One region of the Enterococcus sp. DIV0210g genome, then DNA from elsewhere that is predicted to be linked to it. Evidence: predicted binding sites of a transcription regulator. Region 1 holds the regulator's gene; each other region holds the start of a gene.
What was found. Region 1 encodes NrdR, which represses ribonucleotide reductase genes. Its sites were predicted from a motif close to ACACNATATATNGTGT; they were not measured.

Region 1 (2,273 bases):
TCTCATGGCTCCAAGAAAACAAGTTTATTTCTTAGAAAGTACTTTCTTTGTCTAAGCAGCAGGATTCTGCTATGCTGAAAGTAGAAAGCAGAGAGCGAGGGACATGTTATGGGAACGATCAAAAACCAAAAAGATAAAATTGTCGGAAACGCAAAAGAAAAAATCGGCGAACTTTTAGATAATGAAAACTTAAAGCAAGAAGGACGCGACCAAACAGAAATCGCAGAAGCACATGATGCAAAGTACAAAGAACGTATTGAAGAGCTTGAAGACCAGCAAGCGGAAAAAGAAGCACGTCAGCAAGATCTGACACAAGAACGAAAAACGGCGGAGCCAAAACGCAGGAAAGAACCATTGCCAGAACAAGAACATATTTCTGGCGAGCAGAGAATCGAAGAAGAACGAATGAAGCACTATACAGGAATCGAAGAAAAACTATAGTTTAAAGAAAAACTGGAGCCTATCCTAACGATTGGTTCCAGTTTTTTCTCACAACTGAAAAAGTAGTACAGCAAAAAGAGCCTGCTGTTTTCTTAAAAAACAGCAGATTATGTTAAAAAACGCGAGTGTTTCGGCATTTTTTGTACCGGAACATCGCGCTTCTACAAGGTTTCATGTTATAATACAACTAATCATAGCAATGATTTGATAAATCAGAAATGAAGAGGTGATAGTTATGCGATGCCCAAGATGCCACCATAATAATTCGCGTGTTATAGACAGCCGACAAGCAGATGACGGACGCGCAATCCGCCGCCGCCGTGAATGTGAGAATTGCGGCTTTCGTTTTACAACATTTGAACGAATCGAAGCTGCGCCGCTGCTAGTCATCAAGAAAAATGGCGAACGCGAAGAATTCAACCGTGATAAGATATTAAGAGGATTGATCCGTTCAGCGGAAAAACGTCCTGTTGCAATGGAACAAATGGAACAAATCGTCAACCATGTGGAGAATCGTGTCCGCAGTTTAGGCGAGAATGAAGTATCAACAAACTTGATTGGTGAATACGTGATGGAAGACCTTGTCAACTTAGATGAGATCGCTTATATCCGTTTTGCCAGTGTCTACCGTCAATTCAAAGATATGTCTGTTTTCTTAAAAGAATTGCAAGACATCGTTGATAAAGCCAAAGAAAACAAATCTGAAGACGACAAATCAGAAGAGAAGGAATAAGGAGGCATTTCGTTGGAAAATGCTTGGAAAGAACTTCAGCCTAAAAATATTTATCAAGGCAGAAAAACATTTCCATTAACAGAAGAAGGACAGCAAGCGCTGCTTTATCTTTATCAGCCGCTGATCGGAGGAGAAGCACTTAGTCTCTATTTCACGCTTTTGTCAGAGATTTCGAAAGAAACAGGCATCGGATCAGAAGCGCTGCACGCAGATTTGCTAAGTGGATTGGATTGCGGTTTGCCGCAGTTTTATGAAGCAAGAAAAAAATTAGAAGGAATCGGTCTGCTGGATGTCTACTTCAAAGAAGATCCAAGTTTAGGACCTTGTTTCCTCTATGAATTGCTTGAACCTTTAGCGCCCGATGCGTTTTTTAAAGATGCTGTCTTAAGTTTTATGCTGTTGGAAAAAACCGGCGAACGCCGTTGGAACCAGCTGAATGAGAAATTTCAATTCAAAAGATTTTCTTCAGAAGGCTACCAAAAAGTTACTAAAAAGTTTTTAGATGTTTTTCGTTTCAACGAAGCATCTTTTGAAGCAGACAAGGAAAAAATCGAACAAAGCCAATCCGCGTTTGAAAAAGAAAAAACACCAACTTTGATTGACGATGCGATTCAGGTCGATTGGCCGTTTTTAAGCGACTTGCTGCAGAAAAAACATATCACTTCACTGGAAAAACCAGTGATAGAGCAAATTGAACTCTACCATCGATTGTATGGCTTTGATGAATTGACGCTTGGGGAACTTATTGCTTCAGCGTATGATTTTACCCAGCAGACGGTGTCATTGAAAGATCTGCAAAAGCAAATCATCTACCGCCAAAAAACAGTAAAAAAAGAAGAAGTACCTGAAACAGCTGCTGCACAGCAGCTCCCAGCAAAAAATGATGCAGCCAGTGCGTTGATCGCTGACAGCAAAAACAATCCGCCAATGCAATATCTTGAAGCTGTGAAGAATGCAAAAGGCGGGTTTGTCTCCAAAGAAGAAAAGTGGCTGATGCAAGACTTGGTCAAACAATCCAAGTTGCCTAACAGCGTTATCAATGTTTTGATCAATTATGTGCTGGTCATCAAAAACCAAGCATCATTAAAAAGCAACTATG
Region 2 (2,273 bases), 440 kb from region 1:
CTTTGACTTGTTTCGGCAGTTTTTCTCCGCTCATCATCATGATGGCTGACGCACCCATTGATTCGCCGTGAAAAATAATCGTCGCATCAGGATATTCTTCTAACACTAAGTTGACCCAGCCAATCAAATCTAAGCGATCCAGCCAGCACATCCCGATGATTTCTCCTTCACTTTCTCCATGTGCACGCAAATCAGGGATCAAGACATTGTATCCTTGTTCAAAATATTTTTTCCCAATAAACGAAAGGTCACGTTTTCCGGTGCTGCGATAATCATGGACACCGATCACCCACTCCGAAGAACTTTGTTGACGAAACAGACTGCCGCTCAATTTCAATCCATCATGGCTTTTGATGGTCTTCTTTTCTCCGGTTTCCCAGAAGCTCGAAGCCTGTTGTTCTAATTTTCGGCGACTCTTCTCGACCGTTGCAAAAGCTGCTGGATTCATCAAACGATGCCCTGTTGTCTCATACCAGTTATAGCCGCGCTGTACCCCTGCTTTGATTAATTTTTTCGCATATTCATAAGACAAAAAACAATAAATAAAAACTGCTGCGAATAAAAGGATAAGTAAATAGATCAGTCCCACTTTACTTCCTCACTTTCTCTTTGAATGATCAATAAATCTTTATGCTTCCTATAATGATTTTTACTCGAATCCTATAATTGCATATTCTCGTTCATTGTATCACTTTCAAGAAAAATTGCTCAAGTTTTACTAGATTCTTTTCTTCTTTTTTTTATATTTTAAATAAAAAAAAAGAAGCAGATGCATCTGCACCTTGCTTCTGTTGATTTCGACACTGTTATTATTTGGTTGCTTTTTGCACCTGCTCAACCTTTTGCTGAATAAATCGTGCCCAATTGTTCTTTTATTTGGCTGATTACTGCTTCTTGATGTCCGCTGTCATTCAGAAGGTCTAATGTGTTGCCATCAATAATCAATTTTGGACTCGCATCATAATCGGCGATCCATTCTTTGTAACGTTTAAGTAGTAAAATATAATAGTCTCTTAAGGAAGGATCATCTTCAAACTGCTCATAGTCTCTTCCTCGCTGACGTATGCGGCGCAGCATCTCTTCCTCGCTCAAGTCGATAAAGACCATCAGATCCGGCCGATAACGTTCATCTTCTAAAATGCCCGTCGTCACAGCGCTGTCCATCTCATCATAAACCGTCACTTGCAAATCCGTTGCTCTGCCAGAATCGCGGATCGCGTGGAAAAACAACTTATCTTCATATAATGAACGGTCTGCGATGTAATCGTCCATTGCCATCATTTCCCGTGTATTTTTTATCCTATGGCTTAAGAAATAGATTTGCAGCATAAATGCGTATTCTTTTGGGTTTTCGTAAAACAAAGGTAGTACAGGGTTATCATCGACAGGTTCTACATAGATCGGCAAATCAAGTTCTCTTGATAATAATTCCGCCAATGTTGTTTTCCCTACCCCAATTGCACCTGAAATAAATATTTTCATCAAACAGCTCTCCTAAAACACTATATATAGAATCATAAATTAAATATACTACTATATTTTGTGTTTTACAAGATAACTCTCCTAAAAAAAGAAAAGACACAGGAAATCTCCTGCGCCTTTTCTGGTTGAATCAAAAGCGAAACGGATTGACCGCAAAAACAAGAGGGATATTGACAGTTTTTGGTCGAATGTTTCATTGCTTTTATAACAAATTATTTTCTTTTAAGATATCACCGATATACGTATGCTCTGTTTTCTTGATAAACCCTTCCACTAATTTACGTTCAACAAATGGCAGATCCATCTCTGTCAATTTCTTCTTATCTGACAGATAGTAAATAGAGTTTGCGAGTGTTCTCAAGTCGTAAGCAGAAGCAAATACTTCTGGGACGCCTCTCTCTACGTTTAACAGCTGATACACGGCTTCCATGGCTGTCCGTACAGAATATTCAGTGGTAAAGACTGTATCGCGTTCTGTTTCGGCGAAATTACCAATGAAAGCTAAGTTTTTTGATCCGTCTGGAATCACTTTTGGACGATCGCCAGGTTCTCTTAACATAAAGTAAGAAGTGATGAACGGCATGTAGACAGGAATAACTGTGCAAGATGTTTCAGAGAAGCGTTTGATATCTTCTTCTGGTACGCCAAGATGATACATCAATTCTTGAGCGATTTCTTGCCCGCTGCATTGTTCGATTGGTTTCTTGATATAATTTCCTGGTGTATTCGACAACAGTCCGTAGACCCATGTAATGGTTTGCTGATCGTTTTGTTCTTTAAAATGAGGTTGT
Region 3 (2,273 bases), 560 kb from region 1:
ATAGAAAACGGTTTATTTTCTATAAACCGTTTAGCTTGCTTTTCTTTTTTTGTGTAGTTTTACTTGGTTACAATTGAACGATGTTATCTTTTAATTGATCAATGCAGATAGTCTTCGATTTTTCGCGTAATAAAATAACCATTAGAAATTTTTCTACCCGCTACTTCTTTGCAGTAGGGACATTCGATTTCCATTTCTTGGCGTGAGTGTTCGACCACATTCTCTACTTCTTCATAATTAAAGGTTTTTCCGCAATTTGGACATTTCATTTTTTCCATCTTCTTCATCTCCCTTTACTTATTAGTTTACTCTTCTCCTGTCAAAATGAAAACTGACAAGCTATTGGATAATAAAAAAATCGGCTCTATTCATGCAGTTCTAGAGGCAAGCCATCTGGATCAAAGAAAAACGTCATTTTTTTACCAGTGTAATCATCATACCGGATTGGCTCCGTTTCGATACCTTTTTCATTTAATTCTTGGATGACTTCTTCGATATTGTCCACTTTGAATGCTAAATGACGTAACCCGCGAGCTTCGGGATAATTCGGTCTTTCCGGCGCATCAGCTATGCCAAAAATCTCTAATTCGCTTTCCCCTAATCTCAAATCCAGCTTATAGTCCTTTCTTTCTTCCCGATAATTCTCTCGGATTACTTCAAATCCTAACAAGTCTACATAAAAGGCACGCGATTTTTGATAATCCGAAACAATGATCGCGACATGATGGATCATGTTCAACTTCATTTTATCCCCTTCTTTCTCTTTCTTCCTATTTTAACCTAAAAGACAAAAACAGACAGATATTTTCTGCGTAATCGCCAAATCCATCTTACAGGAGCAATCTTTTCTTTTTAAGAAAAAAAGCGGATCTCAGCTAAACAGCTAAGATCCGCTCGGAGAATTTTGAAACTTTACAGAAAATATTCATAGAAATCATAACACACATTTTCTTAAAAAGTAAGTCTAGAATTTATTTTCTAAAGTAATACAATAAGTTGTGTTATAAAAATTCGCACACACTACATTTAGTGTCTAAAGGAGTATTCAACTTTCATGAAATCATATATCCATTTCTTGATGCACCAATTAAGAGGGTGGCCGCAACAAAATTATTATCTGTTTTTCTTTAGTTTAGGCTGCCAAGTCATGACTTTGGTTGATCAGCCCATCACTTGGCTTACAATTATTACTTTTATTGGTACCAATCTTGGCGTTTTGTGCATTCTTTCCATCAATGCTGCGAAATCTGTCAATGGCGTTCTTGGTATCCTTTCAGCGATTTGTTTTATCATCGTCGGCTATTCTGCTAAAAATTATTTGAGTATCGGCGAACAAATCGCTTATATGGTCACTCTTGACATCCCTGTTCTTTTAAGTAAAGAATGGAACCATAACATGGCTTCTAAGATCCGTCAATTCACTGGCAAGAGCTGGGTAATTGCTATTTTCAGTACAGTAATCGTTTATTTGGTATCAGGATTCTTGATTGGCCGCTACACAGATGATCCTCGCCCTTGGATTGATGCTATTGCTTTTTCTATCAGTCTTACAGCTGGTGTGATCAGTTTCTTGCGTTACAACAACCAATATTACTGGTGGGTAGCTTCTGGTCTTGCACAGATGGTCCTATGGTACGTTTCCTTTACTCACGGAGCAGCAAGTCTGGCTATGTTTATCAACAGTTCTGTTTACTTGATCAATGACGTTTTAGCCTTCACTGTTTCTCCTTGGTACAATAAAAAAACCCGAGAAAAAATGCAAGAAGCAGAAACCCAATATTTCCAGCATTCATAAAAAAAGAGTGCCTCAATTTTGACCAAGCCAAATAGAAACAGCTGACCTTTGAAGGGTCGGCTGTTTTTTGTTTTATTGCTGAAACATTTTTTCTGCTAAAAGTCCAGAACTACTTTTTCGAAAGTTTCCAAAAGTCGGTCATCCTTGGAACATTTCCCATGCTATCCTCTTTTTGTTGCACAAAGGAGGTGAAAAAAAGATTTTGGTTTTCTTGTACAAAAAATGAAAGCGTTATAAAAAGGAGCTTATTTATGAAAAAACTGTATTTATTGGTATTGCTTACTCTTTCCTTGACTCCGTATTTCGTCTTGCCCACTGCTGTTGTTGCCGAAGCTCATATTGTCCAGTCTGAATTAGCGGAAGAAACGAATTTACCACCTGTTGAATTAGAACCGGCGATTCCGCAAATGACAGCTATCCCCATCAACGCATTCAGTGGATTGTCTTTATCCGCTTTTGCTACAGCTGCCGGCGGAGG

Region 2: the regulator NrdR is predicted to act here: its motif matches at 1,500-1,515, upstream of IGI64_RS08835 (deoxynucleoside kinase).
Region 3: the regulator NrdR is predicted to act here: its motif matches at 1,018-1,033, upstream of pnuC (nicotinamide riboside transporter PnuC).

What each region holds. Positions count from the first base shown of each region.
Region 1 covers NZ_CP187903.1:1,368,899-1,371,171, reverse strand. Annotated here, with positions in the region: gene coaE (dephospho-CoA kinase) at 1-35, shown strand, start outside; gene IGI64_RS06700 (hypothetical protein) at 109-441, shown strand; gene nrdR (transcriptional regulator NrdR) at 677-1,174, shown strand; gene IGI64_RS06690 (replication initiation and membrane attachment family protein) at 1,187-2,273, shown strand, end outside.
Region 2 covers NZ_CP187903.1:1,809,108-1,811,380, forward strand. Annotated here, with positions in the region: gene IGI64_RS08830 (alpha/beta hydrolase) at 1-589, opposite strand, end outside; gene IGI64_RS08835 (deoxynucleoside kinase) at 835-1,482, opposite strand; gene IGI64_RS08840 (oleate hydratase) at 1,685-2,273, opposite strand, start outside.
Region 3 covers NZ_CP187903.1:1,927,526-1,929,798, forward strand. Annotated here, with positions in the region: gene IGI64_RS09410 (hypothetical protein) at 99-278, opposite strand; gene gloA2 (SMU1112c/YaeR family gloxylase I-like metalloprotein) at 365-745, opposite strand; gene pnuC (nicotinamide riboside transporter PnuC) at 1,055-1,795, shown strand; gene IGI64_RS09425 (RNase A-like domain-containing protein) at 2,047-2,273, shown strand, end outside.